DNA from 4 places in the Sphingobacterium sp. ML3W genome. Region 1 is predicted to be linked to each of the others. Evidence: riboswitches for the same ligand, from Rfam matches in the RefSeq annotation. Region 1 holds a riboswitch; each other region holds the start of a gene.
What was found. Region 1 has a riboswitch for S-adenosylmethionine ahead of metF (methylenetetrahydrofolate reductase [NAD(P)H]). Riboswitches for the same ligand answer to the same signal wherever they lie in the genome.
Positions count from the first base shown of each region.

Region 2: linked by a shared signal. The riboswitch ahead of metE (5-methyltetrahydropteroyltriglutamate--homocysteine S-methyltransferase) and the one ahead of metF (methylenetetrahydrofolate reductase [NAD(P)H]) in region 1 are both predicted to bind S-adenosylmethionine.
Region 3: linked by a shared signal. The riboswitch ahead of KO02_RS12355 (O-acetylhomoserine aminocarboxypropyltransferase/cysteine synthase family protein) and the one ahead of metF (methylenetetrahydrofolate reductase [NAD(P)H]) in region 1 are both predicted to bind S-adenosylmethionine.
Region 4: linked by a shared signal. The riboswitch ahead of KO02_RS04655 (hypothetical protein) and the one ahead of metF (methylenetetrahydrofolate reductase [NAD(P)H]) in region 1 are both predicted to bind S-adenosylmethionine.

Region 1 is NZ_CP009278.1:4,667,073-4,675,394, reverse strand. Features, by position in the region: gene KO02_RS20000 (UvrD-helicase domain-containing protein) at 1-1,681, opposite strand, end outside; gene KO02_RS19995 (30S ribosomal protein S16) at 1,999-2,520, shown strand; gene rimM (ribosome maturation factor RimM) at 2,654-3,181, shown strand; SAM riboswitch class I at 3,340-3,445, shown strand; gene metF (methylenetetrahydrofolate reductase [NAD(P)H]) at 3,506-4,462, shown strand; gene KO02_RS19980 (DUF2723 domain-containing protein) at 4,644-7,658, shown strand; gene KO02_RS19975 (glutamine--tRNA ligase/YqeY domain fusion protein) at 7,698-8,322, opposite strand, start outside.
Region 2 is NZ_CP009278.1:472,023-480,344, reverse strand. Features, by position in the region: gene pyk (pyruvate kinase) at 1-211, shown strand, start outside; gene KO02_RS02170 (hypothetical protein) at 444-821, opposite strand; gene KO02_RS02165 (sensor histidine kinase) at 947-2,779, shown strand; gene KO02_RS02160 (response regulator transcription factor) at 2,833-3,522, shown strand; gene KO02_RS02155 (phosphatase PAP2 family protein) at 3,715-4,476, shown strand; SAM riboswitch class I at 4,552-4,654, shown strand; gene metE (5-methyltetrahydropteroyltriglutamate--homocysteine S-methyltransferase) at 4,808-7,120, shown strand; gene KO02_RS02145 (DUF4833 domain-containing protein) at 7,257-7,784, shown strand; gene KO02_RS02140 (hypothetical protein) at 7,916-8,284, opposite strand.
Region 3 is NZ_CP009278.1:2,881,639-2,889,960, forward strand. Features, by position in the region: gene KO02_RS12340 (ABC transporter ATP-binding protein) at 1-501, opposite strand, end outside; gene KO02_RS12345 (pyridoxal phosphate-dependent aminotransferase) at 695-1,864, shown strand; gene KO02_RS12350 (prephenate dehydrogenase) at 1,877-2,719, shown strand; SAM riboswitch class I at 2,977-3,091, shown strand; gene KO02_RS12355 (O-acetylhomoserine aminocarboxypropyltransferase/cysteine synthase family protein) at 3,316-4,623, shown strand; gene KO02_RS12360 (homoserine dehydrogenase) at 4,662-5,843, shown strand; gene radC (RadC family protein) at 6,301-6,990, opposite strand; gene KO02_RS12370 (peptidylprolyl isomerase) at 7,180-7,638, shown strand; gene KO02_RS12375 (DUF5606 domain-containing protein) at 7,662-8,063, shown strand; gene KO02_RS12380 (quinone-dependent dihydroorotate dehydrogenase) at 8,137-8,322, opposite strand, start outside.
Region 4 is NZ_CP009278.1:1,053,478-1,061,799, forward strand. Features, by position in the region: gene KO02_RS04645 (SusD/RagB family nutrient-binding outer membrane lipoprotein) at 1-914, shown strand, start outside; gene KO02_RS04650 (endonuclease/exonuclease/phosphatase family protein) at 1,107-2,141, shown strand; gene KO02_RS04655 (hypothetical protein) at 3,313-3,576, opposite strand; SAM-I-IV-variant riboswitch at 3,612-3,704, opposite strand; gene KO02_RS04660 (hypothetical protein) at 3,902-4,831, shown strand; gene KO02_RS04665 (hypothetical protein) at 4,992-5,579, opposite strand; gene KO02_RS04670 (hypothetical protein) at 6,468-7,133, shown strand; gene KO02_RS04675 (SusC/RagA family TonB-linked outer membrane protein) at 7,429-8,322, shown strand, end outside.

The DNA.
Region 1 (8,322 bases):
TCGTGATGGACCCTTTCTGTGCTTGGTCTAGGACTTTTGCTTCTGGAACTTTTTGGGAAGCACCTTCATACGCTTTGATAATCATGTGGTCATATCCCATTTCCTCCCACCATGTTTGCCCTTCATCATCGAGATTATCGGCGATATGCTCATTTAATAACTTTTGGATATGGTTCGGGACAGTCTCAAAAAGGTAATTATTGAAATGTATGATATTCGGAAGGCTTCTGTAGTTCACATCCAATGAACCACTTTCGATTATTTCCTGTAGGTCCTGTTTATTTGTAATATGAAAGGCATTTGCCACTTGTTTCTCCGCCTGTTCCAGTAAAATACGCCAATCGCCGTTTCTCCAACGGTAAATGCTCTGTTTTACATCGCCAACAATTAAATGTTCGGATAGTTCCCCTGAAGCATTTCCAAGCGCGTTGATTAAGAGTGGGCTATAATTTTTCCATTGGATACGAGACGTATCTTGAAACTCGTCGAATAGGAAGTATTGATAGCGATTCCCAATTTTCTCCCAAATGAAGGTAGGATCTCCATGTTGATCTAGACCAAGCTTGTTCAGTTGTATCTGTGCATCCGAAATTAATTGTGCATTGTTTTCTTTTCGCCATTGTGCCAGCAGATCACTCATCTCTTTCAAAAGACGTAGGTAGTAAAAATTCTTTTGGAATGCTTCGTAAGTGATGTAGGTGCTAAATTTATCCTGTAATATTTTAAAGTTTTTTAAAATAGGTAAAATTGCTTGTTGCAGGGGGTAGTTGACTTCTTTTTTACCATCTAAAAATGCATCTTCCTTATCTATCAGGTCAACATATTTAAGGATGAATTTTTGGAGTTCAGTTGTACTTTGTTTGAATACATTGACCGTTGAATTGGAAAGTGAGTATATCGGATTTCTACTTTTTCCTTTCAATTCTGCGACATCGATATTTAAGGATTTAAATGTTGTTGTAAAATTTTTAACTTCTTCACGCAGTGCTTCTAAGAATACTTTAGTGAAGGTTTCTATTTCTTTATTTAATGTATTGAACACTTTATCCGAATCCTGAGATAGGAGGTGTTTGTCAAACTCTTTAAAGTTTTCTGAGAATATTTCATTCGCCAAACTCGTTAATTCACGGCGATAGTTCCAATTTTCATTGTTTGAGATTTTCTTTTCAGCATATTCGATAATCCATTCCAATAGATCAGGTCGTTTATCCAAGAGTTGATTTAACATAACGGTGAGGTCTTGCCTTACCTTACTCGTATTCATCTCTATTTTATATGCTGCATCCAAATTGAGTTCATAAGTAAAGCTTCTAATCACTTTTTGTGAAAAACCATCAATGGTACTGATGGTGAAGTGGCTATAGTCATGCAATATTTTACGGTAGACACGGTAAGCTTTTTCCTGAATCAGATCAGTATTCCAATGAGAAAATTGATTCAAGAGCAAGCGTCTATAATCATCGATCTTTCTGGCCTGATCCCCTTGCGCTAATCCTTTTAGAACAGACAGGATTCTTTCTTTCATCTCGGCTGTCGCCTTGTTTGTGAAAGTGACTGCTAATATTTCGCGATAACTGTTTTCTTTTGAAAGTAATAAAGTTAAATAGTGGACGGTTAAGCTGAATGTTTTGCCTGATCCAGCTGAGGCTTTTAATATTTTTAGTGGCGCTATCGATGACATGAATTCAATTTGATTTGGAAGGATGAAAATACGCTTATTAATTTGAATAGACAAAATTGTCTATGCGTTTGACGCTGTAAGAGATGAAGTAAAATTACGAATAAATTCCTTTTGAAAATTCCTTTATTGCTGTATAGATAAAGATGTTGTCGTGAGGATAGTATTAGATTGCGTTCTTGGCGATTCCATCATCTTTCTTATTTTGTGGGAGTTGCCCTTTCTTTTTGTCTTTTTACTTTCAATAATCCTTTGTATCTTTGCGTCCCCTCTTGCATGTAGCTCGGGGGATATGTTGAATACATAAATAACAAGAAAACATGGCAACTAAAATCAGATTGCAAAGACATGGTAAAAAAGGACGTCCTTTTTACCACTTAGTAGTAGCAGATGCACGCGCACCACGTGATGGTAAATTCATTGAACGTATTGGTTCTTACAACCCAAACACAAACCCAGCGACTATCGTTTTGGATTTTGAAAAAGCTTTGGATTGGATGAATAAAGGTGCTCAACCTACTGACACAGCTCGTACTATCCTTTCGGATAAAGGTGTTTTATACAAAAAACACTTAAATGGTGGTGTTAAAAAAGGTGCATTTGATGAAGCTGCTGCAGATGCTAAATTTGTTGCTTGGACTGAAGCTAATGATGCTAGAATCTCTGGTAAAAAAGATGGTTTAGCAACTACTAAAGCTGAAGCTAAGAAAATTGCATTAGCTGCTGAAGCTAAGAAAAAAGAAGCAATGGCTGCTGCAATTGCTGCTAAAAACGCTCCAGTTGTAGAGGAAACTCCTGCAGAAGAAACTGAAGCTCCAGCTGCAGAAGAAACTGAAGGATAATTTTTCTTTCATACAGTATCAAGAAAGCCGGTTCACTATGAGCCGGCTTTTTTTTTCAAGAATGTAGTTTCTACTCCTATACATACTGCAATTTTGCAGATATATATTTAAATTTGCCCTTTCAAATAAGAACATGACCATAGAAGAAAGTTTTTACATCGGTTATATTAGTAAAACTCGCGGACTAAAAGGAGAGCTTCAGCTTTTTTTTGAATTTGAAGATTACCAAGATTTGGACTTTGATGTCCTATTTGCCGAAGTCAATAAAAAATTAGTACCTTACTTTGTAGACAATATCAAGTATCAAGCAAATAGTACAGCATACTTGAACTTAGAAGACGTCGATCATATCGATAAGGCACAACCTTTAGTCCGTAAAAAAATATACCTTCCTAATGATAAAATGCCTGAGCGAGATCCTGATGATTTTAGATATACAGACTTAATCGGGTATATAGTCATTGATGAGACGCATGGTGAGCTTGGCAAAATAACACATGTGCAGGAAATGCCTCAGCAATTTATAGCAACAGTCGATTTCAATGGGAAAGAGCTCATGTTTCCATTAAATGATGATTTAATGTTGGGCATTGATTCTGAAGGCCAAGTTTTAGAGGTAGATCTACCTGAAGGATTAGTCGAATTGTATAAAGAGATTTAAGTATTCGGATTAAATAATAAAACAAAAAAGTTATTGCATGAAAATGTAATAACTTTTTTGTTTTATTAGGCATCCGTTGAAATTAGTATTTATTGCCTTATTTAATACAAGCTATTAATATTATTTTGATTATCAATTTCTATTACCGATATTAGCGATGCTTATAGAGAAAGGCAGAGGGAATAGACCCAATGAAGCCTTAGCAACCTGTTATTTTATAAGGTGCTACATTCTACCCCAACTCAGAGATGGGAAAGATAAGTTGAAACAAGTCTACTTGTGCATTTCGATGTAAGCCAACCAAATCACTTTTAAAAAAAATTAATGAAAATCGTTGATCATATCAGTAATGCCAAAGGAAAAACTTTATTTTCTTTTGAATTGTTGCCCCCAGCTAAGGGTCAAGGTATCCAAAGTATTTTTAAAACAATGGACTCACTTATGGAATTCAAGCCTCCCTTTATCGATGTGACTTATCATAGAGAGGACTATATGTATAAGAAGCATGAAAGCGGTTTGCTAGAGCGTGTTGCTTATCGGAAACGTCCAGGGACAGTCGCTATCTGTGCAGCTATTATGAACAAGTATAAAGTGGATGCTGTTCCACATCTTATCTGTGGTGGTTTTACGAAAGAAGAGACAGAGAATGCTTTGATTGATTTGAACTTCTTAGGGATTGATAATGTGTTGGTTTTACGTGGAGATGCCAGAAAAGGTGATGCTGACTTTATTCCTACTGAAGGTGGCCATGCATTTGCTACGGACCTCTTAAAGCAGGTAGATGACATGAACAGAGGTCAATATTTACACGAGGATATTGTGAATTCTGAGAAAACAGATTTCTGTATCGGTGTTGCAGGTTATCCAGAGAAACATTTTGAGGCTCCCAATTTTAATACCGACTTCAAATGGTTGAAAAAGAAGGTCGAGATGGGTGCCGAATTTATCGTTACGCAAATGTTTTTCAATGTAGAAAAATATAAAGAATTTGTCAATAAGTGTAGAGAAAATGATATTCATGTACCTATTATACCAGGGTTAAAGCCTTTGACGACAAAAAAGCAGCTGATTACGTTACCGAAAATTTTTCATTTAGATATTCCAGAAGTATTGAGTGAAGCGGTATCAGGGTGTAAAAATAATGCCGATGTAAGGCAAGTCGGAGAGGAGTGGTTGGTACAACAGTGTAAAGAGTTAATTGACTTCGGAGCCCCAGTTTTGCATTTTTATACCATGAGTAATCCTGGTCCTACTCGGAGTATTGTTGAGAAGTTATTCTAAAGAAAAGTAAATATTAAAAAGAGCCTGCTGCACTTCAGATGTAGTAGGCTCTTTTTTTGTGCGCTGTATTTTTTTGTTAAAAAAGGTTAATCCATATCATATGAAATCTCCTTTTATTATATTTAACTCAAAATCAAAGTGCGAATTGATTTATCGCAGGACTAATTAAACCTTTAAACCGATGAACTATACGAAAGTGAACAATATGTTAGGCTGGCTATGTGCTATCATGGCAACAGTAGTTTTTATTTTGACAGCCGAAAGAACAACAAGTTGGTGGGACACAGGCGAATTTATTGCCTCAGCTTATAAACTTCAGATTGTTCATCAGCCAGGTGCACCCTTATTTCTTATGTTGCAGAATATATTTTCAAATTTCGCTTTAGGTAATGTATCTCAGGTTGCTTTTTGGATGAATGTAGGGTCGGCTGTCTGTAGTGGTTTAACAGTGTTGTTCTTATTTTGGACCATTACAGCTTTAGCTAAAAAAATCACATATTCCGATAATCGCCCACTTGATAGAAACCAGCTTATTAAAATAATGGGAGCAGGTGTGGTTGGGTCTTTAGCCTATAGTTTCTCCGATACATTTTGGTACTCAGCAGTAGAATCCGAAGTCTATGCTATGTCTTCCTTATGTACAGCAGCGGTGTTTTGGGCCATTCTGAAGTGGGAGGTAAGAGCCAATAAACCGCAAGCAGATCGTTGGCTTATTGTTATTGCTTACATCATTGGACTTTCAATTGGGGTTCATCTATTGAACTTATTGGTTATTCCAGCTATAGCACTCATTATTTATTTTAAGAAAACCGAAAGGACGACTTTCTGGGGGATTAGTAAAGCGATGTTGATTGGACTCGGAGTTCTAGCTCTTATTCTCTGGGGAGTAATCCAATACCTCATTAAGTTTGCCGCCAAATTCGATTTATTCTTTGTCAACACCCTTGGATTAGGATTTGGTTCGGGGATACTGGTTTTTGTGGTATTGATTATAGGAACATTAATTTATGGTATCCATTACTCCATAAAAAAGGGGAAAGCAGCGTTGAATACAGCAATTCTGGCTACTTGTTTTATTTTATTGGGTTATAGCTCTTTCACCATGGTTTTGATTCGGGCCAATGCCAACCCCTCGTTAAACAATAATGATCCCGAAAATGTCTTTTCTTTTTTAGGTTATTTGAGTCGAGAACAGTATGAATCAGAACCGTTAATAAAGGGCCCATACTTTGATGCTAACCCAACAGGTGTGAATGAACGTATTGATTATAGAAAAGACAGTCATCAATACGCAGCAATAAAAAGATCTTCAAGCTATCAATTTGATCGAGAGACCATTTTTCCAAGGATTTATAGTCAAAAACCATATCATCAATATTTTTATAAAGGATATTTAGGCATTGAAGAAGGAAGACAAGCAAATTTTGCTGATAATTTAAAATTCTTTTTTAATTATCAGATAGGGCATATGTATGCGCGATATTTTCTTTGGAACTTTGTCGGGCGGCAAAATGATCAACAAGGGAACGGATCATTAGCAGAAGGAAACTGGTTGTCGGGTATTCAAGCGATTGATAATTTGTACTTAGGGGGACAATCTAAATTATCGGATGAAATGATTCATAATCCCTCTCGGAATACCTATTTCTTCCTCCCCTTATTAATAGGGATCATGGGAGCCTTATGGCATTTTAAACGGAATATGAAAGATGCAGCTGTCGTTGGTTTGTTATTTGTTTTTACAGGCTTGGCTATTGTTATTTATCTAAATCAATCCCCTTTGCAACCACGTGAACGAGATTATGCCTATGCAGGATCATTTTATGCCTTCACCATATGGATTGGTTTGGGGGTGTTTGCTATTTCGGAATTTCTCAAAAAATATATAAACGAAAGAAATGCAACGCTGATGGCAACATCATTATGTCTTATTGCCGGTCCCTTGATACTTATTAATCAAAATTGGGATGATCATAATCGATCGGAGAAATCATTGGCAAGAGATGTCGCAAAAAATTATTTGGAAACCTGCGCCCCCAATGCTATTCTATTTACTTATGGCGATCATGATACTTTTCCACTATGGTATTTACAGGAAGTAGAAGGTGTACGACGAGATGTGAGAATAGTAGTGATTAGTTATTTGACTTCCGATAGGTATTTCCGCCAAGTGAAAAGTGGAACTTATCAAGCCGCAGGACTACCTATAACCATTCCGAATGAAAAGGTTGCTAAAGGAATTCGTGAATCTTTGCCTTTCCATGACCTGAATTTGGCGGGTTCTACAGATATTAAATTATTGTTGGATTTTTTATTATCCGATAGTAATGAGAATAAACTTCAAATGCGAGATGGGCAATATGAAAACTTCTTGCCAACAAAGCATTTTAAACTTGCTGTCAATAAAGTTGATGTCATTCAAAACCATGTCGTACCCAAAGAATGGGAAAGTGAAATAGCAAATCATCTGGAGTGGACTTTTAATAATGATTACGTGACACGGGCAGACTTAGGCTTAATGTCTGTTCTTGTCAATAATAATTGGCAAAGGCCAATTTATTTTTCCACTATGGTCCCAAGTGAAAATTTGATGGGATTGGATAAATATATGGTAAATGAAGGGTTTGCCAATCGTTTGATGCCCATAGAAGCAAAACTTGCTGAAGGTGAATCCTTAATAAATGTGGATAATCTGTATAAGAATATTGTTGAAAAATATGCTTGGGGAAATATTCATCAAGCTACTTATATCGATACAGACACCTTTCGTTTTGCCGGCATGTATGCAGAGGAAATTTTCGGAAAAGCAGCAAGAACACTACTTGCACAAGGGAAAACGGAAAAAGCTCGACAAGTAGCTATAAAAGCATTTAACCAATTACCGCAACGATTATATAGTATGTCTGATGTGACGAGCTATGCCGATGTTATTGATACACTTTATAAGACAGGAGAGACAAAATTTGCTAATCAGCTAGTTGATCGTAATATGAAGTTTTTAAGCGAGCATATGGACTATTATCAACAGCTGGCCATAGATAAGCCAGATGCGGGTTTGGAAGTTCGCAATATAAAAACAGCTATTGACTCTGTCGATTTATACGAAAGAATACTTGCAGGTACAAGAGAAAAAGAACGTTATACCTATGTGGCTGATCTGGGGCGAAAGTACAAGAAGATGTATCTCGGAGAGTGATAGATAATAAAAAGGGGAAGCATATGCTTCCCCTTTTTATTACTGTCCTTTTTTTACTTCTTTTGCCCAAGAATCTTTTAATCCAACCGTACGGTTGAAAACTAGATGATCTGGGGTAGATGTCGTATCCAAAGTGAAATATCCTAATCGAATAAATTGATAACCTTTACCTGGTATTGCATTTAATAGATCAGGTTCTATAAAAGCTTTACTGATTTTTAAGCTATCAGGGTTAATTGATTCTTTGAAATTTTCTGCAGCAGTAGGGTTTTCATCGTTAAATAAACGATCATATAATCTAATTTCTGTTTCTTTAGCGTGAGGTACTGAAACCCAATGAATCGTTCCTTTCACCTTCATTCCTGAAGTATCTTCGCCAGATTTTGAATTTGATATATACGTACAATGTATTTCTGTAACTTGACCATTTTCATCTTTAACAAAGTCATGGCATGTAACGATATACGCATTTTTTAAACGAACTGAAAGACCTGGGCCTAAACGGAAAAATTTCTTAGGAGCATCTTCCATAAAGTCATCACGCTCGATCCATAACTCGTTTGAAAAAGGAATCACGCGCGAACCTTCACCACCTTCTACCTCTGGATTGTTTTCACCATGTAGATCTTCGGTATAGTCTGATGGAAGATTGGTGATCACCAAT
Region 2 (8,322 bases), 1.1 Mb from region 1:
AAAGACATTGCTACGTCAATTGAGCTTACTGTGGGGTGTTAAAACCTTTATCTACGACAAATTTGATAGCACTGATGGTTCGATTCATGATGTGAACAAATTTATCGTTAAGAACAACTACATCGCGCCAGGTTCTATTATTATTAACACCGCATCGACTCCATTGATCGAAAAAGGAAAAACAAATACCATTCGCGTGTCTCAATTGTAGACATCAATCAATAAATATCAAAAGCGCTTACTAAAATAATTAGTGAGCGCTTTTTCTTTATAGCAACTCTTTATCTTGGGGGTCACATCCTACTTCTAAATACATCTCCTATTTTAAAACTTACCATCACACAAAACGCTACAACCATTTGGGTAAACATTTTCACCGCCCCATTGAAAAGTAAAATCCATCTTCATTAAAGCACGAAAATTGTATTCAAAAACATAAGAAACTATTTCAACTGTCGATCAGCACCTCGCCTCAAGGGGCTGTCAATACGATGAAATGCACTATCTCGCAAAGCCTTATTTATAACACGATTGCTTGTTGAATCTTGATTCAATTTACGCATGTATCCCCCTTCTGGCATAATAAAATCTTCATGACTATTAGGGATTTCAATGGTACGAAGTTGTTTTGTTTTCTTATGTAATATATGATAGTGAATGTTGGAGTCGGCCGGAATTTTTAACACAGGTGTTCTCGAAAGATAAGAATGAGTTTCGACTTTCGATTTAATTTTCAACGTATCTTTAGCTATACTTTTTTGTTGTGCATGCAGCAAAAAAAACGAAGTACAAAAACACATACAGGTCAATAACTTTTTCATATCTTCACTATTTAAAAAACACATAATCTAATATACCTATTAATAGCCTTAAAGAAAAACAATCAGCTTGTTAAACATTGTTAAAAGCAATTAAATCAAGTAAAGCATTCATATATTTGTAACAAATGAGAAAAAGAAGCATAGTTTTGATTATTAGTCTAATGACCCTCGCCTTATTGGGAGTGGCAGCTATGCAATTCTATTTTATCAGAGAATCATATCGTCAAAAATCCCAACTTTTCGATGAATCGGTAAATGCATCACTCACAGCCGTCGCTGGCAAAATAGAAAGACGCGAAGTGATTGACTTTGCTAAAGTTCAACAGCAGAACAATATAAAAAAATATCAATTCGAGCAAGAAAAACAAAGACATCTTGCAGAACAGCTTAAATTGCAAAGAGATTTAGAGGCCCTAAGAGCGGAACAATACGCAATAAAAGAAAAATTTAAGGAAGCAGAAGACCAATTAAAAGAAACTTTCCCAAGTGTAATATCGATTGAGAACTGGTTTTTCGAAACTTATATTAATAAAAAGAACAAAGAAAATTTACTAAGCATTGATGTTATTAAATACAATAGCCCAGACCATGTCGTTAATGAATATGTTGAGATTGGTGCTACAAAATTTCTACCAAAGGTAAATGCAAAGGATGACAGTTCTCGATTTGTCATACCCACAATCGACCCCGTTTTAAAACAAGCAGTAGAATATAAAATAGCAACTTTACCCCCTAAGATCAATAAAAAAATTGGCTATAAAATAATCGAGCTCGAAAATAAACTGGAAAGTATGAGCGGTCAAAATTTGATTGGCCCTGGGAAAAATGTATTTGATACGATTGCTGCCATAGGTGGTAAAAGATCCGGGTTAATCGAAGATGTAGCGATTGGAATGGAATTGTCAAAACGCCCTTTTAGAGATCGACTCAACATTAGTCTTATCCAGAATTTATTAAAAGAAGAGTTGGCTGAACGCGATATTAAATATCCTTTTAATATTGAGGTTAGAGACAGTAGCAACATCGTATTCAGTGTACAGACAATAGACAATATCATCAAGCCAAACAAAATCACACGTTATTCAACGGCACTATTTAAAGGTGATATTGGCTCCCCCCCAGGAAGATTGAGCGTCTATTTCCCTCGAAAAAGCACAATTATAGTTGACAACATGAGTTATCTCCTTTTACCAACATTAGCCTTGCTATTTCTGCTCATCGGATGTTTTGCCTATACGCTATTAATTATTTTTAAGCAAAAAAAAGTGTCAGAGATGAAAACAGATTTCATCAACAATATGACTCATGAATTTAAAACCCCTGTTGCAACCATAATGATTGCAAGTGAATCACTACGTGACCCAGAAATTATTTCGGATGAACGTCGTGTGAAACGACTTGCGAATATCATCTATGATGAAAATGTGCGCTTAGGTAATCATATTGAACGCGTTCTTGACATAGCCCGTCTTGAAAAGGAAACATTAAAACTAGAAAAAACAACTATTCGCATCAATGATCTTTTGTTCGCAGTACTTGACAGCATGCAATTACAATTACAAAAAGTAGGAGGCCATTTTGAGCATCACTTAGAAGCAAAGCATGATACAATTATTGGCGATGAGCTACATCTTTCTAATGTCTTTTTCAATTTGATTGATAATGCCATAAAATACAGCAAAGATAATCCTCAAATCACAGTAAAAACAAAAAACACAAAGGACAGTATCCAAATTACTATTATTGATAATGGAATAGGAATGGCAAAAGACCATTTAATAAAAATATTTGATCAATTCTATCGAATCCCAACAGGAAATATACATAATGTAAAAGGATTTGGCTTAGGGCTTTCCTACGTTTATGATATAATCAAAAGAATGAACGGTAAAATTCAAGTTAAAAGCGAGAAAGACAAATGGACTCAGTTTGAAATAACATTACCCATAAAAAATTAAACCGATATTAATTTCGTATATTATCATCAATATTCGAACAAAACTATAAGAATATGCAGAAGATATTATTAGCAGAAGACGACCCAAACTTAGGGGATTTGTTAAAAGATTACCTAGAACTGAAAGGTAAATTTGACGTCACACTTTGCACGGACGGAGAAGATGCAGTTAATCAATTTCGTAAAAACACTTTTGATCTTTGCATTCTAGATGTCATGATGCCAAAAAAAGATGGCTTCACAGTTGGTAGAGAAATAAGAAAAATAAACAACACGACCCCTATCATATTTGCGACAGCAAAAGGTATGATGGAAGATAAAACGGAAGCATTTGAGCTCGGTGGAGATGATTATATCACGAAACCATTCCGTGTAGAAGAATTGCTTCTTCGCATCCATGCATTACTTAAACGAGTAGTAAGGGAAAAAGATGAACAAGTTATTAGTGATAAGTTTGAAATCGGAGAGTATTTCTTCGATTATACAAGTCAACAAATTGCACACAAGGGACTACAGCAAAAACTATCTACAAAAGAAGCAGAGCTACTTCGACTGCTATGTCTAAAGAAAAATGATGTACTAACACGAGAAGAAGCCCTATTAAAAATTTGGCACGATGATAATTACTTCACGGGCAGAAGTATGGATGTTTTCTTAAGTAAACTAAGAAAATATTTAAGAGATGACCCTAAAGTAGAAATTGTCAATGTGCATGGAAAAGGTTATAAATTATTAGTAAGCTAAAAAAAGCTTCAATTTAAAGAGAGGTATATAGCGTCTCTTTAAATTGAAGCTTTCCTCAATAAAAAGGCGTCATAATCGTTGATGGGATACAGAGAACTTCTTGCATTCATATCGATGAGCTATCTAAGTTAGAAAACCGCTATAAATACGCGCTCACTTTATGCCAAGTAAAATTATTATTTAAGTACAACAATGAAAATTTCATCCCTATTATTTTTAAGCCTCTTACTATCCTTCTATTCAACATCTCTCCATGCCCAAAGTGACTCGTTATCACTTATTAATTCTAAAGCCGAAGTCAAACAGATATCATACAAGCAATTACTTGTCCCAGCCACATTAATAACGTATGGAATAGTATCCTTAAAAAGCCCTTACCTAAAACATAAAAATGAACAAATAAACAATGCAATAAATAACAATCCGTCGAAAACATTCAAGCTCGATAATCTCACACTTTTTATTCCTTCGGCAGCTGTATATGGTCTTGATATACTCGGGATACCCAGTAAACACAGTCTCAAAGAACGTTTGGCAATTAGCACAATCTCTCACGCTATCACCCTCTCAACTGTATATACAATTAAGCATACCACCCCTACTTGGAGGCCAGACCAAGCAGACCAAGAGTCATTCCCATCAGGACACACTGCAATCGCCTTTACAGGAGCAGAGATGTTGTGGCAAGAATATAAAGATCAATCTGTTTGGTATGGAATTGCAGGTTACACAATTGCTGCAGGAACAGGATACCTCAGAATGTATAACCATAAACATTGGTTTTCTGATGTAGCAATGGGCGCAGGTATCGGAATCATGGGAACCAAAATTGCATATTGGCTGCTACCCCTCTTCGATAAACATTTACAATCAAAAAAAACAACTCCATTCACGATGGCCTCTCCATTTTACAATGGCAAACAACTCGGAATGGTTGCTACATTTCAATTATAATACACGATTCTTTGTCATTTTTTCACAAAAGTTATAAAAACTTTGTTTTTCTAAAAGAAATTCCGATATTTACAGCACTTATAGAGAAAGGCAGAGGGAATAGACCCAATGAAGCCTTAGCAACCTGTCATTTGACAAGGTGCTACATTCTACCCAATCAAATTGGGAATGATAAGCTAGACACAAAATATCCTGTGCCCTCCTCTCTAAAAGCAATCAAAAAATTTAGTAAAATAGATTCAAGAATTTTTGATCGTTTTTTATTTCAAATACAAAACTCTTCTAATTTCTTGCTTCGTTAAGGTTGAACAAATAAAATAATCTCATATTTATGTTACTAACGAACAACTTAGGTTACCCACGTGTAGGTGCCTTTCGCGAGTTGAAAAAGGCCAATGAAGCATATTGGGCTAAAAAAATCAGCGCGCAAGAATTATTGCAGGCTGGACTGAAAATCCGTGAAGGCAACTGGAAAACTCAAAAAGATGCTGGCATCGATTTGATTCCTTCAAATGATTTTTCATTTTATGACCAAGTTTTAGATTTGACTTTAACGGTAGGCGCAATTCCTGCACAATACCAATCTCTTTTACATACAAAAGATAATGGCTACAACTTAGATCTTTACTTTGCAATGGCACGTGGCTTCCAACAAGATGGTGTTGATGTTACGGCAATGGAAATGACAAAATGGTTTGATACAAACTACCATTACATCGTTCCAGAATTCGTGAAAAATCAAGAATTCAAATTAACTTCAGAAAAGTTCCTAAACGAATATAACGAAGCAAAATCTTTGGGTATCGAAACTAAACCAGTTTTAATCGGCCCAATCTCATACTTATTATTAGGTAAAGAAAAAGAAACTGGTTTCAACCGTATCGATTTAATCGACAAGTTAGTTCCTGTTTATGAAGAAATCCTAGGCAAATTGGCTGCCGCTGGTGCAAAATATGTACAAATTGACGAGCCATTTTTAGCATTAGATATTGATGATGCAACACGTGCATTATACACAAGTGTATTCACGAAATTAGCTGCTGCAGCTAAAGACATCAAAATTATTGTAACAACATATTTCGAGGCTTTACGTGACAATGAAGAAACTGCATTAAACTTACCTGTTTACGCTGTTCACGTTGACTTAGTAAGAGGTGAAAACCAACTCGACACCATATTAGCAAAAGTTCCAGCCTCATTAACACTTTCATTAGGTGTTGTTGAAGGTCGTAACATTTGGAAAAATGATTATGAAAAATCTTTAGCACAAATCAAAAAAGCTGTTGATGCTTTAGGTAAAGACCGTGTATTAGTTGGACCTTCGAGTTCTTTACTACACGTTCCTTTCGATTTGGATAACGAAGACAATGAAGAATCACTACCAAAAGAAGTGAAAAATTGGTTAGCATTTGCTAAACAAAAATTAGCTGAGGTAAAAGATTTAGCGATTTTAGCTGATGGCGAAGTAGATTCAAAAACTGCTGAGCGTTTCGAAGCAAATAAAGCTGCTGCTGAAGATCGTCGTACTTCTACCTTGATTCATAAACCAGAAGTTAAAGAGCGTACTGCAAATATCACTGATGATGATGCTAAACGTACTTCTACATTTACTTCACGTAAAGAAGCACAACAAGAAAAATTTAACCTTCCTGCATTCCCAACAACAACTATCGGTTCATTCCCACAAACGAAAGATGTTCGTAAATGGAGAGCAGACTTGAAAAAAGGTGTAATTTCTCAAGAGCAGTATGATAAAGAAATCGCCGAAGAAACAGAAAGAACAATCCGCCTTCAAGAGCAATTGGATATCGACGTTCTAGTTCACGGTGAGTTCGAGCGTAATGATATGGTTGAGTATTTCGGTGAGCAATTAGCTGGTTACGCATTCACTAAAAATGGTTGGGTACAATCATATGGTTCACGTTGTGTTAAACCTCCAGTTATTTATGGCGATGTATACCGTCCTGCAGACATGACTGTTCGTTGGTCAGCCTATGCACAGACTTTAACTAACCGTCCTGTAAAAGGAATGTTAACTGGTCCAGTAACAATCTTACAATGGTCATTCGTACGTAACGATCAACCCCGTTCTACCACAACATACCAAATTGCATTAGCGATCTTAGATGAAGTACAAGCTCTAGAAAAAGCAGGTATCAAAATTATCCAGATTGATGAGCCAGCAATACGCGAAGGCCTTCCATTACGCAAAGCTGATCAACAACAATATTTGGATTGGGCAGTCCGCTCATTCCGTGTATCTTCTTCAAATGTAGACGATGATACACAAATTCATACACACATGTGTTACTCTGAATTCAATGATATCATCGAAGATATCGCTGCAATGGATGCTGACGTAATCACGATTGAAACATCTCGTTCTCAAATGGAGTTATTAGACGCTTTTGCTGCTGATTTTAAATATCCGAACGATATAGGTCCAGGTGTATATGACATCCACTCTCCTCGCGTACCTAGTACAGAAGAAATGGTTGAATTATTACGCAAAGCAAAAGCTGTAGTTCCTGCAGCACAACTTTGGGTAAACCCTGACTGTGGTTTGAAAACTCGTGCTTGGCCTGAAACTAAAGCTGCTTTAGAAGCAATGGTTGAAGCTGCTAAAATCTTAAGAGCTGAATAAGTTCAGAAATTTAGTATTATAAATTATAGCAAGCCCGATGTATTTTATTTCGGGCTTGCTTTTTTAATATATTGAACGTGACCGCTTAATTCTAAGTCAAGAATAGTTATTTTTACGGAAGTAAAATAACCATAAGATGAAGAATCTGATCAACTCTATATACTTGCTATTTTGCACAGCAATAAGCAGCTTTGCACAAGAAGGTTATCCAACACCAGCAATCAATCCAAAATTTCTTTTCTATATTCAGCATAGTGAAGGTCATAACACTTATGTTTATGAAGCTAACATGATTGATAAATTAAATTTTGACAATAAAAATCCGATTAAAAACTACCGTATTTTATATGATAAAAATGGAGAAATTAGACCCCTGACAGGTATCCAACAAAAATTTGCATATGGTATTAAATCAAAAGAATTGGAAAACAATACCTTTGAAATCAAAATTGTGTCTTATGCCAATCAACCACTATACCTCAAAATTGACAAAACAGGTAAGCCCTATGTAGAAACTGTAGTCAATGGGCACAAGCTTAATCTTCAAAGGATATTCATCAAACAGAAAGAGGGAACTTCCGGATTAGGAACTCAAGTAGAATATCTCCTATTCTATGGCACTGACCACTATGGCAAAAAAGTTCATGAAAAATTAATCCCATAGTCAATCATATATAATTATCCTGTTCTCATAGCATCTCATATAGTTTCAGAAATTGTGGATATGTGATAAAATTCACCTCATGAATTAATCTTAATGGAAACATAAATAGCGATAACCCATAATTTTATTCTCTATTTTGGCTCTCTTTTAACAATTAAAATCATACTACCTTCTATGACCAAATAACCATATTCATAAACAAAAAAGTAGGTTTGCCCTTTTACATTTATAAAAGTATTTGTATAATACTTCATATCAAATCCCTGTTGTAGCAATTTTTCTCTATTAACCTTTAACATCCCCTCTTCCCCCAAAAGCTCTAGCAGGATACGTCTATTTTTACGTAGTGTGTAGTTGATTTTTCGTACTAGGTTCGTATGGTCACTGTTCTGTCGATTATTATAGCTATTCCGACAATTATCATCGCAAAACCGCTTATCAGCTCTTCCACGTATAGGTTGATTGCATTCCAAACAAATTTTTAAAACATTTTCTAACATAAGCTTAAAAAAATAAACGACAACAAACGTTTACAAAC
Region 3 (8,322 bases), 1.8 Mb from region 1:
TAAGGTACCTGTAACAGAATATTGTACAACCTGAACATCCGATGAAACTTTTGAAATAATATCACCCTTACGTTGACCATTAAAAAACCCCAAATGCAGGTCCATGACATTGTCAAAAACTGTCTTACGCAAATTCAACAACGTGTGTATACGTAAATTCTCCATTATACGCTGTGCTAAATAGCGAAATAAGTTACTAATAAATACAGAAATAACGATGACTATACAGACGTATTTCAGAGCACCGTAAGCACCAAATTGTTGGTTTGCTAAACTAGCGTAGTAATTAAAATGGCCAAGAATATCAAAGTATCCTTCTGGTTTTTCTAATACTGCCTGTGCAGAAACCTGATCAGTATTAAACAAAGTCTGTAATAACGGAGCTAATAAGGCCAAGTTTAAAGTACTAAATACAACCGTGATTAACGTACAGATAATGTACGGGACTGCATATTTCTCAATGGGCTTGGCAAAAGATAATAACCTAAAGTAAGTTTTCATTTATAATATTAAGGTAGCAAAAATAGTAAAATTACCCGCAATACGTGAGGAATACTTACCTATAGAAAAAATCTTGCATCTGGATGATAGAATTAATTTTCTTCAACAATTAGCAATTAAAGCGACAAATTACTATTATTTTAATAGAAAAACCCTAATTTAGTCTTTGTAAATTGTAAAATACCAGAATATAATGCAGATAGAAGTTGCCAAAAGGTTGCAACAAACCGAAGAATATTATTTCTCCAAAAAATTAAGAGAGATTGACGAGCTTAATAAAGCAGGGGCTCGCGTGATTAATTTAGGCATTGGAAGTCCTGACCTACCTCCTCATCCTGAAGTGATTCAGACATTGAGCACGGAAGCGGCTAAGACCAATGTACATGGTTATCAAAACTATAAAGGATCTCCGGTTTTGAGACAAGCTATTGCAGATTGGTATCAACGATATTATCATGCTACATTCAATGCAAATACAGAAATCTTACCCTTGATAGGATCTAAAGAAGGTATCGTCCATATTTGCATGACCTATTTACAAGAAGGAGATCAGGTTTTAATACCTAACCCTGGCTACCCTGCCTATGCTGCAGCAGTTCGTCTAAGCGGGGCAACAGCAATCACCTATGATTTAGCAGAGGAAACAGATTGGTTACCGAACCTAAAAAAGCTTGCTGAAAACGATCTGTCGAAAGTAAAATTAATGTGGATCAATTATCCTCATATGCCAACCGGTGCAAGTGCCAGTGAAGCATTCTATCATGAATTGATTGCCTTTGCAAAAACACATCATATTTTGATCTGTCATGATAACCCATATAGTTTTATATTGACCGACGCTCCTAAAAGTATTATGTCCATAGATGGGGCAAAAGAAGTCGCTTTGGAATTAAATTCGCTCAGCAAATCTTCTAATATGGCCGGATGGCGTATCGGTATGTTGGTTGGCGCAGAAGAACGCATCAATGAAGTATTGCGATTCAAAAGTAATATGGATTCGGGTATGTTCTTGCCAGCTCAGCTTGCTGCAGCAAAAGCATTGCAGCTGGATAAAGCATGGTATCAAGAGTTGAACACCATTTATAACGAAAGAAGATTTCTGGTATTTGCTATCATGGATTTACTGGGCTGTGTTTATAAAAAGAATCAGGTGGGTCTATTTGTCTGGGCTAAAGTTCCTGAAAATTACGCGTCAGGATACACTTTAAGTGATGAAGTTTTGGATCTCGCACGTGTATTCATCACACCTGGAGGAATATTCGGCAGCGCAGGAAACACCTATATTAGAATTAGTTTATGCGCCTCAGTTGAAGTTTTAAAAGAGGCAATTACACGGATTAAGGTAGCAAAGGAAACGAATTAAGATTAGAATAACATGATAAATATAGCCATTATTGGCGTCGGTTTAATTGGCGGCTCAGTCGCCATGAAACTAAAAGAAAAAAGATTCTGCGATCAAGTTTTTGGTGTAGACAAAAGTGATGCAAACCTTAACAAAGCAATGCAAATTGGCTTCATTGACCACAAAGCGACACTGGAAGAAGCTTTGGAAAAATGTAAGGTTATCATTTTAACCGCTCCTGTAGATGCAATCATCGCTTTAGCACCAAAGTTACTCGATCAAGTAACAGATCAGGTTATCGTTGACATGGGCTCTACCAAACTAAATATCTTACAATTGATTTCTGACCACCCTAAACGTGGACGCTATGTCGCTGCGCATCCTATGGCAGGTACAGAGTATTCTGGACCTGAAGCCGCGCTCCCAAATCTGTTTAAAGATAAAATGATGGTCTACGTAGAGGCATTTAAATCTGATGAAGATGCCTTCGAACTAACAGATTCTATTACTGAATTGCTGGAAATGCGTTCTTCTTTTATGACAGCCGAAGAGCATGACACTCACACAGCCTATGTCTCTCATATTTCACACTTGACCTCTTTTGCTTTAGCCCTAACAGTTCTGGAAAAAGAGAAATCGCAAGGTAGAATTTTTGAGTTAGCAGGTTCCGGATTTGAATCAACAGTACGTTTAGCGAAAAGTTCACCTGATATGTGGACTCCTATTTTCAAACAAAATAGAGTAAACGTATTAGAAGTATTGGAAGAAAACATCAAACAGCTTCAAGCCTTGAAAGATGCCATTCAAGACGAGAATTATAGCGAACTACATAAACTCATTAAAAAATCGAATAAGATTAAGCGCATTATAAAATAGGCACTTTACACCATCTGGTAAACATTGTGTGTAAAGTGTCGAAGGATCATTATATAAAAAAGATAGGAGGCAATGCTCCTATCTTTTTATTCTGGTTACCTCAAACACGTAATCCATCTACACTCCTCTAAATCCTTGTTTTATTTAATTATTTAAATAAATAGCAAAAAATATTTTGCTTTATAAAAATCAAGGCATATATTTGCAATGTACTTCAAATAGAAATACATCTAATCAAAACCTTTCAATCAGGTCTTGATTTATAAAGAAGTGGCGAGAGACTGGCTCAATGACCCACTGGCAACCTTCAAAATACGTTTGAAAAGGTGCCAATTCCTGTCCAAAGTAATACTGCTTTGGAGGATATAAATGAAACGACAATGATAATCACATTACAACAAAACAAGAAGGTAAATTCTAAAACCAACGTAACAAGCACAACTTTTGCATCGACTTCGACGCGAATGTGTTGGCACATGTTTACGTTTTCTTGTTAATCAATCTGTTTTTAATTTATTGATTGCGAGTACATATTCATGTGCGAAGCCCTATCCCCTTTTTACTAATGAATCTTTAACTAATTAATTATAACTATAATGTCTACAAATAAAAATTTGAAATTCGAAACACTGCAAGTGCATGCAGGTCAAGTTGCTGACCCAACAACTGGTTCACGTGCAGTGCCTATATATCAAACAAGTTCTTATGTATTTGAAAACGCAGAACATGGCGCTAATTTATTTGCATTAAAACAATTTGGAAACATCTACACACGTCTTCAAAACCCTACAACAGATGTTTTTGAAAAACGAGTAGCTGCTTTAGAAGGTGGTGTAGCTGCACTAGCTGTTGCTTCTGGCCAAGCAGCGCAATTTATTGCATTAAACAACATTTTAGAAGCTGGAGATAACTTTGTTTCAAGCAGTAATGTCTACGGTGGTACTTATAATCAATTTAAAGTAGCGTTCAAAAGACTAGGTATTGATGTACGTTTTACAAAAGAAACTACAGCTGAAGACTTTGAATCATTAATCGATGAAAACACAAAAGCACTTTACTTGGAAACTATCGGAAACCCAAGTTACGATATCCCTGATTTTGACAAAATAGCTGCTGTTGCTAAAAAACATGATATTCCACTTATTGTTGACAATACATTCGGTGCAGCCGGCTATTTATTCAAACCCTTAGAGCACGGTGCCTCTGTAGTTGTTCAATCAGCAACAAAATGGATTGGTGGTCATGGAACTAGCATCGGCGGTGTTATCGTTGATGGTGGAAATTACAACTGGGGAAATGGTAAATTTAAACAATTCTCAGAACCATCAGAAGGATATCATGGATTGGTATTTGCAGACGTATTTGGTATTAATGGCCCATTTGGCAATATCCAATTTGCTATCCGTGCGCGTGTAGAAGGGCTACGTGATTTTGGTCCTGCAATATCGCCTTTCAACTCATTCCAACTGATTCAAGGTTTAGAAACATTATCCCTACGCGTTCAGCGTCATGTAGACAATACGTTAGAAGTAGCAAAATGGTTAGAATCACATCCACAGGTAGAAAATGTAAACTATCCAGGATTAAAGAGTTCACCAAGTTATGCTAACGCTCAAAAATATCTAAAAAATGGCTACGGTGCTGTTCTTTCTTTCCAAATTAAAGGCGACGTAACAAAAGCTGATGAATTTATTGACAGTCTAGAATTAATCAGTCACGTGGCAAATGTTGGAGATACAAAAACATTAATCATTCACCCTGCGGCTACAACTCATCAACAGCTTAGTGATGAAGCAAAAAATGCAGCAGGAGTATTTGTAGGCTTACTTCGTTTATCTGTCGGTATCGAGCATATTGATGATATCAAAGCAGATTTACAACAAGCATTCGATAAAATAAAATAATTCAGATAGCAACATTATATAAAGCGCAAAAAATAACTATGAGTAAGAAATTAACGATTGGAATGTTTGGATTCGGAGTTGTAGGGCAAGGATTGTACGACATTATCAAGACTAAAAACTTAAATTTAGAAATTAAAAAATTTGTCATCAAAAATGCTGACAAACAAAGATCACTACCTGCTGAATTATTCACAACAGATGCTGAGGCTATTCTCTCAGATCCTGAAATCAATACCGTTGTAGAATTGATCGACGATGCAGATGCTGCCTATGCATTAACTGTTCGTGCGCTTAAATCTGGAAAAAATGTAGTATCTGCAAATAAAAAAATGATTGCTACGCATTTAGAGGAACTAGCTTCCATCCAACAAGAATATGGCACAAGCCTACTCTACGAAGGTGCAGTTTGTGGTAGTATTCCTATTATACGTAATTTGGAAGAGTATTACGACAACGAGCTATTGCACGCTGTAACGGGTATCTTTAACGGTTCTTCCAACTTTATACTCTCAAAGGTATTTAATGAAAACCAACCATACGCAGATGCTTTAAAAGAAGCTCAAGATTTAGGTTTTGCAGAAACAGATCCTACCTTGGACGTCGGTGGATTTGACCCTAAGTACAAGTTGACAATTGTTGCCGCTCACGCATACGGTATAAATGTCAACCCAGATGACGTATTTAACATAGGGATTGATAAATTGGGTGTTCAAGACATACGCTTTGCTAAAGAGAAAAATTTTAAAATAAAACTTATCCCTACAGCTCGAGAAATCGATCAAAATAAAGTTGTCCTTTATGTCATCCCTAAGTTCATCAGCGCTGATAACATTTTGTTCAATGTTGAAAACGAAAACAACGGCGTACTTGTAAAGGCTGCTTTCGCGGATGAGCAGTTTTTTTATGGTAAAGGAGCTGGAGGTCATCCAACAGGTTCTGCGGTATTATCTGATATCACAGCGTTGCGCTATGATTATAGATATGAATACAAAAAACACTTAAACACAAATGCACTGTCATATAGTACCGACCATGAAATCAAAGTGTATTTAAGATATGAGGACGATAGCTTAATCGAAAAATTAGGCTTTTCTAACATCATCGAAAGATATTACGCTCCAAATTTTAAATATGTAATCGGAACAGTCAATTTACAGAAAATTACAGCATTTAAATCTGAAATTAATCAAACAGGAAACTTCATTGCAGAGATTGACTAAATAATACATTAAGAAACCGAATATCAACCAACCCTAGCTTGCTTTTCGCAGGTGAAAAACGTTGGATCTGTGTCAGATCCAACGTTTTTTTGTTAAAAAAGTGCAAATGTCTGGTCTAAATAAAAAGATGGCCGAAAATTTGCTTTATAATATTATATTCACTACATTGTGGAGTTACTAAATATATAAAATATTATAAATTATGGCTAAGTGGTTAACAATTCTACTAATTATGGTAGGCAACTTGGTTTTTGCAGATACCATTAATACACAACAAAATTCTAATTCAAGTTATATCATTCTTGCAGTTGTCGCTTTGCTGGCAATTGTCTATATCCTGTATAGGAGACAAAAGAGAAAATTTAACGATTAAACGAAAGTGGGGAGATTTAATTTCCCCATTCTCACGGGGAAAACCCAATATTTTTCAACCTGCTTGTGCTCAGTTTTTCGGTTATTAATCTAATAATCCATCATCTCGAAAACTGTAGTACGCATTGTCGGTAAAAATCACATGATCATTGACCTTAATATCCATGAGTTTAGCAGCGTCGATGATTTTTTTAGTTATTACCTTGTCTGCTTGACTAGCATGTAAGGTTCCTGAAGGATGATTATGAATCAAAATCATCGAATTTGCCTTACAATTCAAAGCATTTCTTAAGATAATCCGGACATCAACTGGTGTAAAATCATTTCCCCCTCTACCGATCAACTGTTTATCTAAAATTTTACATGCTGTATTAAGATATAATACCCAAAATTCTTCATGAGGAAGATCTTGTAATTGATATTTAAAATATTCATATACGCGCTTGCTGCTATTGAGTACAGGTCTTTCAATTTGAATAGATTCCTTTCTTCTACGTCCCAATTCAAGGGCCGCAATAATACTAATAGCTTTTGCCTCTCCTATTCCTTTAAAATTACATAAATCGATAACTTCCATTTTGGAAAGATTATCCAGATTATGTTGCGCACTGGATAAGATTCGTCTGCATAATTCCACAGCAGTTTCATCCCGAGATCCAGAACCAATTAAAATTGCCAAAAGCTCTGCATCTGACAAAACCCGACGTCCTTGTTCCAGTAATTTTTCTCGTGGGCGATCAGACTCTGCCCACTCCCGAATAACCAGTTTGCTCATATCATTAAAATAAATTGAATTTAAGGTCTATATTATGGACTAATATAAGTCTAAATATAAAAGATAATATTATTAGAATCAATTATTTAAATAAATATTAATGCTTCTTACTTAATTCGATCAAGTATTCTTTTTTTCAAATCGTTTTGAAATCTTATATTTGTAATTGAACATATTTATTTTAATAAAATGAGTAAAGCGATTATCAAAACAGAAAAAGGCGACATGACTGTACAATTCTATACAGCAGATGCTCCAAATACAGTTGCAAATTTCATCAAATTAGCGAAAGAAGGATATTACGACGGATTAACATTCCACCGTGTGCTTCCAGACTTCGTTATTCAAGGTGGATGCCCAAATTCACGTGAGGGTGCTTCTGGTATGCCAGGAACAGGTGGCCCAGGTTACAAAATTGATTGTGAATTGACTGGAGAAAACCAATACCACGACAGAGGTGTATTATCGATGGCTCATGCTGGTCGTAACACAGGTGGATCTCAATTCTTCGTTTGCCACAGCCGTACCAATACAGCACATTTAGACAGAAACCACACTTGTTTTGGTAAAGTTATCGAAAATGTTGATCTAGTAGATGAGATCCGTCAAGGTGATCGTATTTTAAGTATTGAAGTTATCGAAGATTAGTTCTCGATAAGTAAAAGTGTATTATGAATTTAAGAGCATTAGTTTCTGTAACAGGAAAACCAGGTTTGTTCAAATTAATTGGACAAAATAAAGGAGGGTTTATTTTAGAGTCTTTAGATAGCGCTAAAATAAAATCAGTAGTTAGCTTATCTACTACCAAAATGGCAACTTTAGAAGACATTACAATCTACGGAGAGGAAGAAGAAATTCGTTTATTGAATGTTTTTGAAACAATCAAAGAAAAAGGATTGACAGTAGATGCAAAAGCAGATGGTCAAGCATTACGCGACACTTTCCGTGAAATTGCACCAGGTCATGATGAATCACGTGTGTATTCATCAGACATAAAAAAGATTTTCACTTGGTACAACATCATTAAAGATTTACCATTATTTGAAGAAGAAGCTCCTGCTCCATTGGTATAATCTTATCCAAAATAAAAAAGCGCGTTCTTACTATATGGTAAGAACGCGCTTTTTTATATATAAAATCTAGCTTCTACTTACCCGCTTGGGCAATTCCTTTACAGATTTCCGAAACTAAAGCAGGACCTTCGTAAATAAATCCTGTATAAATTTGGATAAGACTTGCACCCGCATCCAACTTTTCTATAGCATCTGCAGCAGAATGAATGCCACCGACGCCAATTATTGGAAAAGAACGATTTGATTTTACAGCTAAATA
Region 4 (8,322 bases), 1.7 Mb from region 1:
TGCGTTTGTTGAAAACTACTGTTGGTAATCAAGATGTGTTGAATACGGTAATTAATCATGTGGACAAATCATTTGCCAATGCAAATGAGGAAGCAAAATTTACAGAATATAGTACGGCTAACTTAAATCCATTATTTGACTTTCAATGGTCTAGAGATGGATTGGCTGCTAGTAGAAGTATCGTAGACAAAATGATCGATCGTAAAGATCCACGTTTGACTCGTAATTTTATGACGCCACCAAAAACAATTAATCGTGTAACTAATTGGATTCAAGTTTCGGATCTCGCGACCAATAAAGCGGCCTATGATTCATTAGCTGTGAATGGTCAAAATGAGCAAGTTCAGAATAAATATTTGACATCTACATTTGTTTACGCGCAGACTGCTCCAACGCAATTGTTGAGTTATCATGAATTGCAGTTTTTGAAGGCAGAAGCAATGCAACGTTTAGGTCAAGGTACTAGCGCTATTGAACCTGTATTAAAGAATGCGATAACAGCTGCAATTAAAAATTCAGAGATCGCTGTAAATGCAGCTTTTTCAGCAGCTACTGTTCTTAACAGTGGAAATATTATTGAAACTTCAGCAGATTTAAATGATGCGGATATTTCAAATTATTTTGAGGACAACGTAAAACCATTATTTGTAGCTAATCCTTTAAAAGAAATTGCTAATCAAAAATACTTAGGTTTCTTTGGAGCATCAGGTGAGTCTACAGAGATGTACAACGATATCCGTCGTTGGAAAGCAAATGGAGAAGAATTGATCGAGTTGAAAAACCCAGGTAAGTTCCCATTGCGTTTGCCATATGGTAGCGATGATACGACAACAAACCCTTATGTTCAAGCTGCATACGGTAATGGGCAATATGTCTTTACTGAAAATGTATGGTGGGCTGGTGGAACAAGATAATATCAGTTTATAGTTTATAATCTAGACGGCAATCTCGAAAGAGGTTGCCGTTTTTTTTATTTTGTTACGGTTGCATATAATTACTGTAAAAGTAGAATACGTTGGTTTTATATCAGAAATAATTATCTTCACTTTAATTAAAATTGAGAACTTATGTTGTCAATCTAAAATAATTAGTGGTATTATATATATATGAAGAAGTTTCTATTTACAATAATGATTCTTGTTGTTGGTAAGGTGGTCCTTTCCCAAACTAAAAATCAATTGAACGTCTTGCAGATTAATATCTGGCAGGAGGGTACGTCCGTTCCAAATGGTTTTCCGGCTATAGCCGATGAAATCATTGATAAGAAAGCAGATGTTGTCTTATTCAGTGAGGTTAGGAACTATCAGGAAACCGATTTTGTACAACGTATTTTGGACGAATTAAAAATAAAGGGGGTGGAGTACTATGGTACTGCAAGTGCACCAACATTAGACGTGGCATTTATTTCTAAGTTTCCAATAAAAGAGCAGCAACCTTTGTATGACGAGGCAAGTGATATGGGCGGCGTGTTGAAAAGTAAGATTCAAGTTGCTGGAAGAAATTTTACATTTTATTCGGTTCACCTAGATTATACCAATTATGCCTGCTATCTACCAAGAGGCTATGACGGTGTTACCTGGAAAAAATTGGATGCCCCCATTGTAGATGCTATAAGTATCCTAGAAGCCAATCGTAAGGGAAAGCGTGATGATGCAATTCTTGATATCATTATAGACGCCGACAAAGAATCGAAAGATGCTACTATTATCATTGCGGGAGATTTTAACGAACCCTCACACCTAGACTGGATTCACGCAACAAAAGATTTGTTCGATCATAGAGGTGCTGTAGTTCCTTGGGATTGTTCTGTATTATTGACAAAAGCAGGATTCGTAGATAGTTTTAGAGAAAAGTATCCAAATCCTGTTACACATCCAGGATTTACATTCCCATCATTTAATAAAGATGTAGCCATTGAAAAGCTTACTTGGGCACCTTTGGCAGATGAGCGTGACCGGATTGATTATGTTTATTACAGAACGAATAAACCACTTCATGTCGCTGCGGTCAAAATTGTTGGTCCTGAAGAAACGGTGAAATTTGGTAAAAAACAAGAGCAAGATAGCAAAGATGAGTTTTTATTGCCAAAAGGTATATGGCCTACCGATCATAAGGCTTTGCTGGTGAAGTTTGAGTTTTAGTTAGTTTATAATAGAGTTAAGCTTTGATTTAGGTAAGCTCAGTCTTTTTGGTTATTAGTAGACCTAAAGTTTCATATCTATCCATATAAACAACCACAACATATGCCCAGTGATAGGTATCACAGGCTATCATGGCATAAGGGTATATTTGAGTTTAAAAGAGATATAGTCTACGATGAGAAAAGGGCGCATCAATTAGCAATCTATCATTCTTTTATAAGGAATATTTTATAGCGGTATTATGAGTTATATTTGAACAACTAAATTGTCGTTCACATCCGTCATAAAATAAATAAGAGTACTGAAATATTCCTAAATAATCTGTCTCATGATAGTTCGCATGCTAATAGTTTTTGTATTGGGGGCTTAAGTTGTAATAATGGAGGCTTCAACAGGAACACTTTATTGCTTTCATGAAACACAGTTAGCCTGTTGGAAAAGCCTTTGGTTCAAATGTTATCCACTTATTCATTTTGAGTAGTTATTGTCAATGCATGAACAACCCCTTTTTTGATTTTAGTAGCTTGATATCACATTAATAATGGGAAACAATCTATAATACTGCTTGGTTATCTGTTGAAAAGAAGCAATTATGTTGAATAACTACAGCATTACTAAAAAAAAGCTGTTAGTTATTGATAAGTTGTTCATACTTTTTGCGTAGCGGAGAAATTATGGGCACTAGATATCTATCTATTCACAGCCATTATCTACTTGTTGTTAGTAACTAGCTACATGTTGACAATAAATGTCATCATTTGTCGGCTAAAGGTCTTCTATTTAAATGAAGGTATGCTGTTATTGGGAGAAGGTAGTAATAGATTTAAACAATAGGAGGCATGATATCGAAAAAGTGACTAGCGAAAGCCTAAAGGTAGTTCCGGTAAGCGGTAAATTAAGCCTAGTAATGGGTCCTACAGGCGTTAAAGGACATTTTTCATGAGTACTATCGCATAGTAACAATGGTTTAATAGGGTGTAACTATATGGTTGTTGTGGTAACTTACTCCAATCCTATCAGCTATCACCGGTTGTCAGAATTGAAAAGGTGGAGCTCGCTAAAACAATATGTTAAAATATTATCACTCATTAAGAGGAGCGTTTAAATAGTCAACGTTCTTCTCAGTGAGTGATAAATCAACTAGAAAATTCATTCTAAAACGGAATTTGCTTTACTGAATAATTGGAATAAGTGTATTTTCCTCTAACCTCACTGCTACATGTTTTACCGAGGTAAAGCCATCTTCTCTCGAAATAATGTTTGAAAGATCTAAGCCTCTTTTTGAGAAGGTACTTAGAAGAGCGGTACGAAATGTAGATTTGGAGGAACCCCAACCTTTCCCTGATATGGTATCATTGTTGAGTTGTATCAGTTCGTTGATTGAGTAATAACTGAATTTTTCTAGTAAATGTTGATAAAGATTTGTTGTAGCCATACAATTTAAAAATTTAAAGGATTAAACCATAAACTGTATCCAGATATTTTTGGTCGAAACCCATATTAATTTACCACCGTGGTTCTCAACTCGGTTGGTATTGCATCGTGCAATTCTGAATACTCTACAAATATAGTAGATTTTATTTTTATTTATAATTTTTTTTAAAATAATTAGATATTGAAGAGGATTTTATCGATTGCTATCCAATGAGTACTATATGACTAAACATTATGATGTCCTGAAATTTTTTACTAAAATAATTAGTTTTTACATATATTATTTTGTATATTTACTATAGTAACCAATTTATTAACAATCTATTATGAGTAATTCATCCAGTCGTGTCGACGATCTGCTGTGGAAATCTATCTTAGAGCAGACGTTTGCGCATTTTTTACGATTTTTCTTTTCAGATGCCGATGATGTATTTGATCTGAGCAAACCGTTTGATTATCTGGATAAGGAGTTTGAAACCTTGTTTCCACCCGAACCGAATGGTAGGGGCGTTCGTTTTGTGGATAAACTGGTCAAGGTGCATCTCAAAGATGGTGGCATGAAGTATGTGTTGTGCCATATCGAAGTGCAGTCCAGTAAGGGTAAAGGGGATTTAGCCGAGCGCATGTTCCAATACTATTACAAAGTTTATGATAAGTACAAAGTTCCGATTACTGCTATCGCTATATTGGTGGATGATAACGTCAGTTACAAGCCATCATCCTATAAGGATGAATTTATGGGTACCAGCATCCAGTACAATTTTAATTGTTACAAAATTTTAGATCAAGAAGAGGCACTATTACGTGATGATGCCAATCCATTCGCAGTGGTTGTACTGACCACGTTATTGGCCATCAAAAATAAAAAAGTCAGTGACGAAAAGCTGAAGCACATTAAGCATGATCTTTATGATCAGATGGTGATTCGTAATATGGATAGGAGTACGCGTCAGAGTCTCTATGATTTTTTGACGTATTACGTACGCTTTGATAATCAGTTGAATTTAAGTATATTTGAGTCAGAAATTTATAATCAATCAGGGAAGGAGAGTATTATGGGTACTAAAGAATATTTATTAGATAAAGCAAAAAAAGAAGGCATCGCATCTGGAATTGAGAAGGGGCGATTAGAAGAGCGTGCTAAGCTCAAGACTGAAAAAAGAGTTATTGCATTAGAATTTAAGAAAATGGGACTACCTCTTGCGGATATCGCTAAAGGGACTGGCCTTTCCATTGAAGAAATCGAAAAACTATAATAGGAACACTATAAGATATAATGAACCGATTGGGATGACCAGTCGGTTTTTTTGTGCCTTTCCTACCTTGCTAAAGGTTATTTAAGCAATATATTAATACTAAGTGAAGGATTTACCTTAGGTTGTAACTACTTCATTATTTTTTCTAATCATCCAATCTCTAAAGTTTAGGTAACTCTTTTAATAACCTGTAATATTCTTCGGAACGGCCAGCTTCTTTTTTACCATCCTTTAAAGTTACCTTGGCTTTTGTTACACCAGTTTTTTTTACATATTCTTTCAAATCTGAATTTAAAGATGAAGTGACTCTTGAAGAAGAACCTAAATGAATTTGAAGATTTGTAGCAAGGTTCGAAAATACTTCATTAGGAAGAAATTTATTTGAATCTTTAACTTTTGAAATAGCTTTTAAAATTTCATTTTTCAAATAGATTTTACTGTACGTAACTTCAGGTTGTGGTTGACCAACTCTCTTTCTCCATTCAATTTTATTTTTAGTCTCTATTGGTAAATCTTCATATGATTTGATAGGGTATTTGGGATCTAAAAATTGATAAAGTTTCAAATTAAATACAGAGCCGATTGCTGATAATGTTTTATGGCTCAATCCAGTCTTTGATTTGTCTAAATCCTTAATAATATCTCTGGTGCTTCCAGCTAGTTTCGAAACATCCATTGAATATAATTCAAACTTATCCATATATAAGTTTAATGTTTTTATAAAGTTTTTTAATTCATCTTCGAACATATTATTTTATTTTTATAGAAATATTTAAATATTTGTATTTATATACTTATATTTGAGTTATATTTAATTAGCGACTTTATTTAGTAAGTTATATCACTTACTTTACGATGTCTATCTCACCCAAAAACCGCAAATTTTCCCGTGAGATGATCGGTAGTTCGCCTTAAAATCTATTGGATAATTATTACCTTCGTGATATAATTCCAATAGGGCGTACTGCTGTCAGTCTTAATAGGGGAAGATCCGAGTTTCGTGTAAACTTGGTGACTGGTTTCTTTGCGGTTTCCGGGCTATAAGCATGTAGTACGCTTTATTGGTTGTTTAATAAAGCTTAACTTATTCTCAGAGTTAGATATTGTTCGCATAAAACCAAAAATTATGAGAACCATTAAAAACCAAATTCTGACCTTTCATTACCCGATCAAACGTCAGGATAGAAGGTCTTACCGATCACCACCATTAAAGAACGTTATCATTCCACCTGAATGATGACATCTTGAAAATAAAAACCAAAACAGGGGATAGGAACAGTTTTGCTCCTACGATTGTATTTAACCGTGCAAATGACAAAACCCTGATAACAGTTTTTACCGATTCATGCTATAGTAATTCCTTATTTAGTTAATAATTCTTAAAATGCTCTTTCAAGCGTCAGACACTTTAAAAGTAGCACTAAAGAATTAGATTACCAAATATTCTAATGCAATACGGTATAGTTTATCTATACTTCTGTGAATGGTTTTTTATTTATTATTATGAAATGCAATACCGATAGCCAATTATAACACGTACAATTGCATTTTCCTTATTTATTCTTTAACTGTTGAAGAGGCTATATAGTACCTAGGCTATAACATCCGTCTAACCTTCAATTAACCATTTAAAATAATGCAAAAAATCTGCAATAGGGAGAGCTATGCGCTATCCACAGGTGAAGATATGTCTTTTTTTTTGAGTGAAATGCCTGTTCCAATTATTAAAAAACCAGTTATGATAACAGATTTACCAGAACAATATTTTAAGGAACTGAGGTTTGATATTGTGCAGGGGCTATCTCCAAAATCATTGAAGTATGTCATGGGCGAGCGCACCAAACAGCCCTATTATTCGTTGTTGATAAACTTGTTGGAAACCTCGGATTCATTCAGTATGGTCGTGCGCAATGACAGTATCGATGTACTGCGGATATCTTTGATCAGTATGGAGGTATATGAGATCTACCTATTTGCCTTAGGCTTGCCGGCAGACTTTCCGACCAATCGGATATTGGTACTCGGTGAGGAGCGCGAAAAGTTGGTGCCTAATGATAAATTGGTAAAAACGCCATGCTATTGCTATGAACTGACTGTACCTGCTAATACCGAACGCGAGGAATACCGTCAGCGGATACTGAACGATATGAACAAACACTTCCAGTTAGATGTAAGGGTCGATAAATTGGCCGTTGTTCAAGGTAGTCGAAAGGTATTGACCATTAGTGGTGAGTCTGTGGAGTTGATCTGGGATGAGCAGTTGATGATGATCATAAAGTCTAATAAAGTTAATCCTTCCTGATACCATGATAAGACAGACAAAAGTTCCGCCTTAAGATGTCGGGTTGCAAGTCGTCAAGGATGACTTCATATCGATGAAAGCGTGCTGATAACCAATTATGATAAATTAACGACAGACGTATAACGCTTTTCGATTCCAACTTTTTATTATAGCCTGAGCGCAAGCTTATGGGCACCTGACTAGCTTCAATTGGAAGCTGTCCTGGATGTCTATTGCCATCAGGTAAACGCCAAATTTTAAACCTTTAATACTTAGCGAAGCGATCTCTTTCGTGCCATTAAGTATTAAATAAATTATGAAAAAAATGAATAGTTTTTATAAGGATGGGAGAGTACATGCCTATTTTAAGGGTATTCTCCAATCCATTTATAACCTAAAAAGCAGGTGCAGTAAGCTAGGGATAGCACGTCGATTTCCTACAGCTGAATATGCGCTTGAAAATAATATTGCACATGCAACTAGTGTGCGTTTTAGTAGTCAATATTCTCCCGATGAACGGTCGTCTATTCTTGGGGACAGCTGTGTACCTGAGTCGGGATTGGGTCGCCATTCGTTTGGTGGTTCTTCGACCGTTGTTCGGCAATTTCCCGAAGCCCAGTCGAAGCGGAGTCGAACAACACCCGAACAAGTGTCGAAGCGGTCTCGAACAAGTGTCGAAGGATACTCGAACAAACCTCGAACAGGAACCGAAGAAATAGCAAGCAAATACCAAGCTAGAAGCAGAGGAGAAGCAAACAATAAGCACAGAAACGGCAAAGAAATAGCAGAGAACAAGCAAACAAAGACCAGAGCCGAAGCAGAGAGTTGTGTAGAAACAAGCAGAGCCGAAGCAAGGGATTTAATCGAAATAGGCAAAGGAGAAGCAAGGGAGGTAGCTTGTTCTGATAAACTTCTGACCAACTTCGCACCAACTTCTAACTTTCTACGAGTGGGGTTCGAGTCCGCTTCGAATTTTCTTCGAGTCAAACAGGATGAAAACTCAAAGCCAACTCGAATAAAATTGGATAAAAAGCCGAAGTATGGCAGAATAAAGTCAGAAGAAAGGGGGAATAAGGTCGGTGGCAGGACAGGAGTTATTGAGGATAGGTTGTTCTCAAATTCGGGTCTGATTCGTACTGTATTCGTACCAGCTTCGGAGTATTTATTACCAGCTAAATATCCTTTAATTGCCTTCCAATACCCTTTTCTT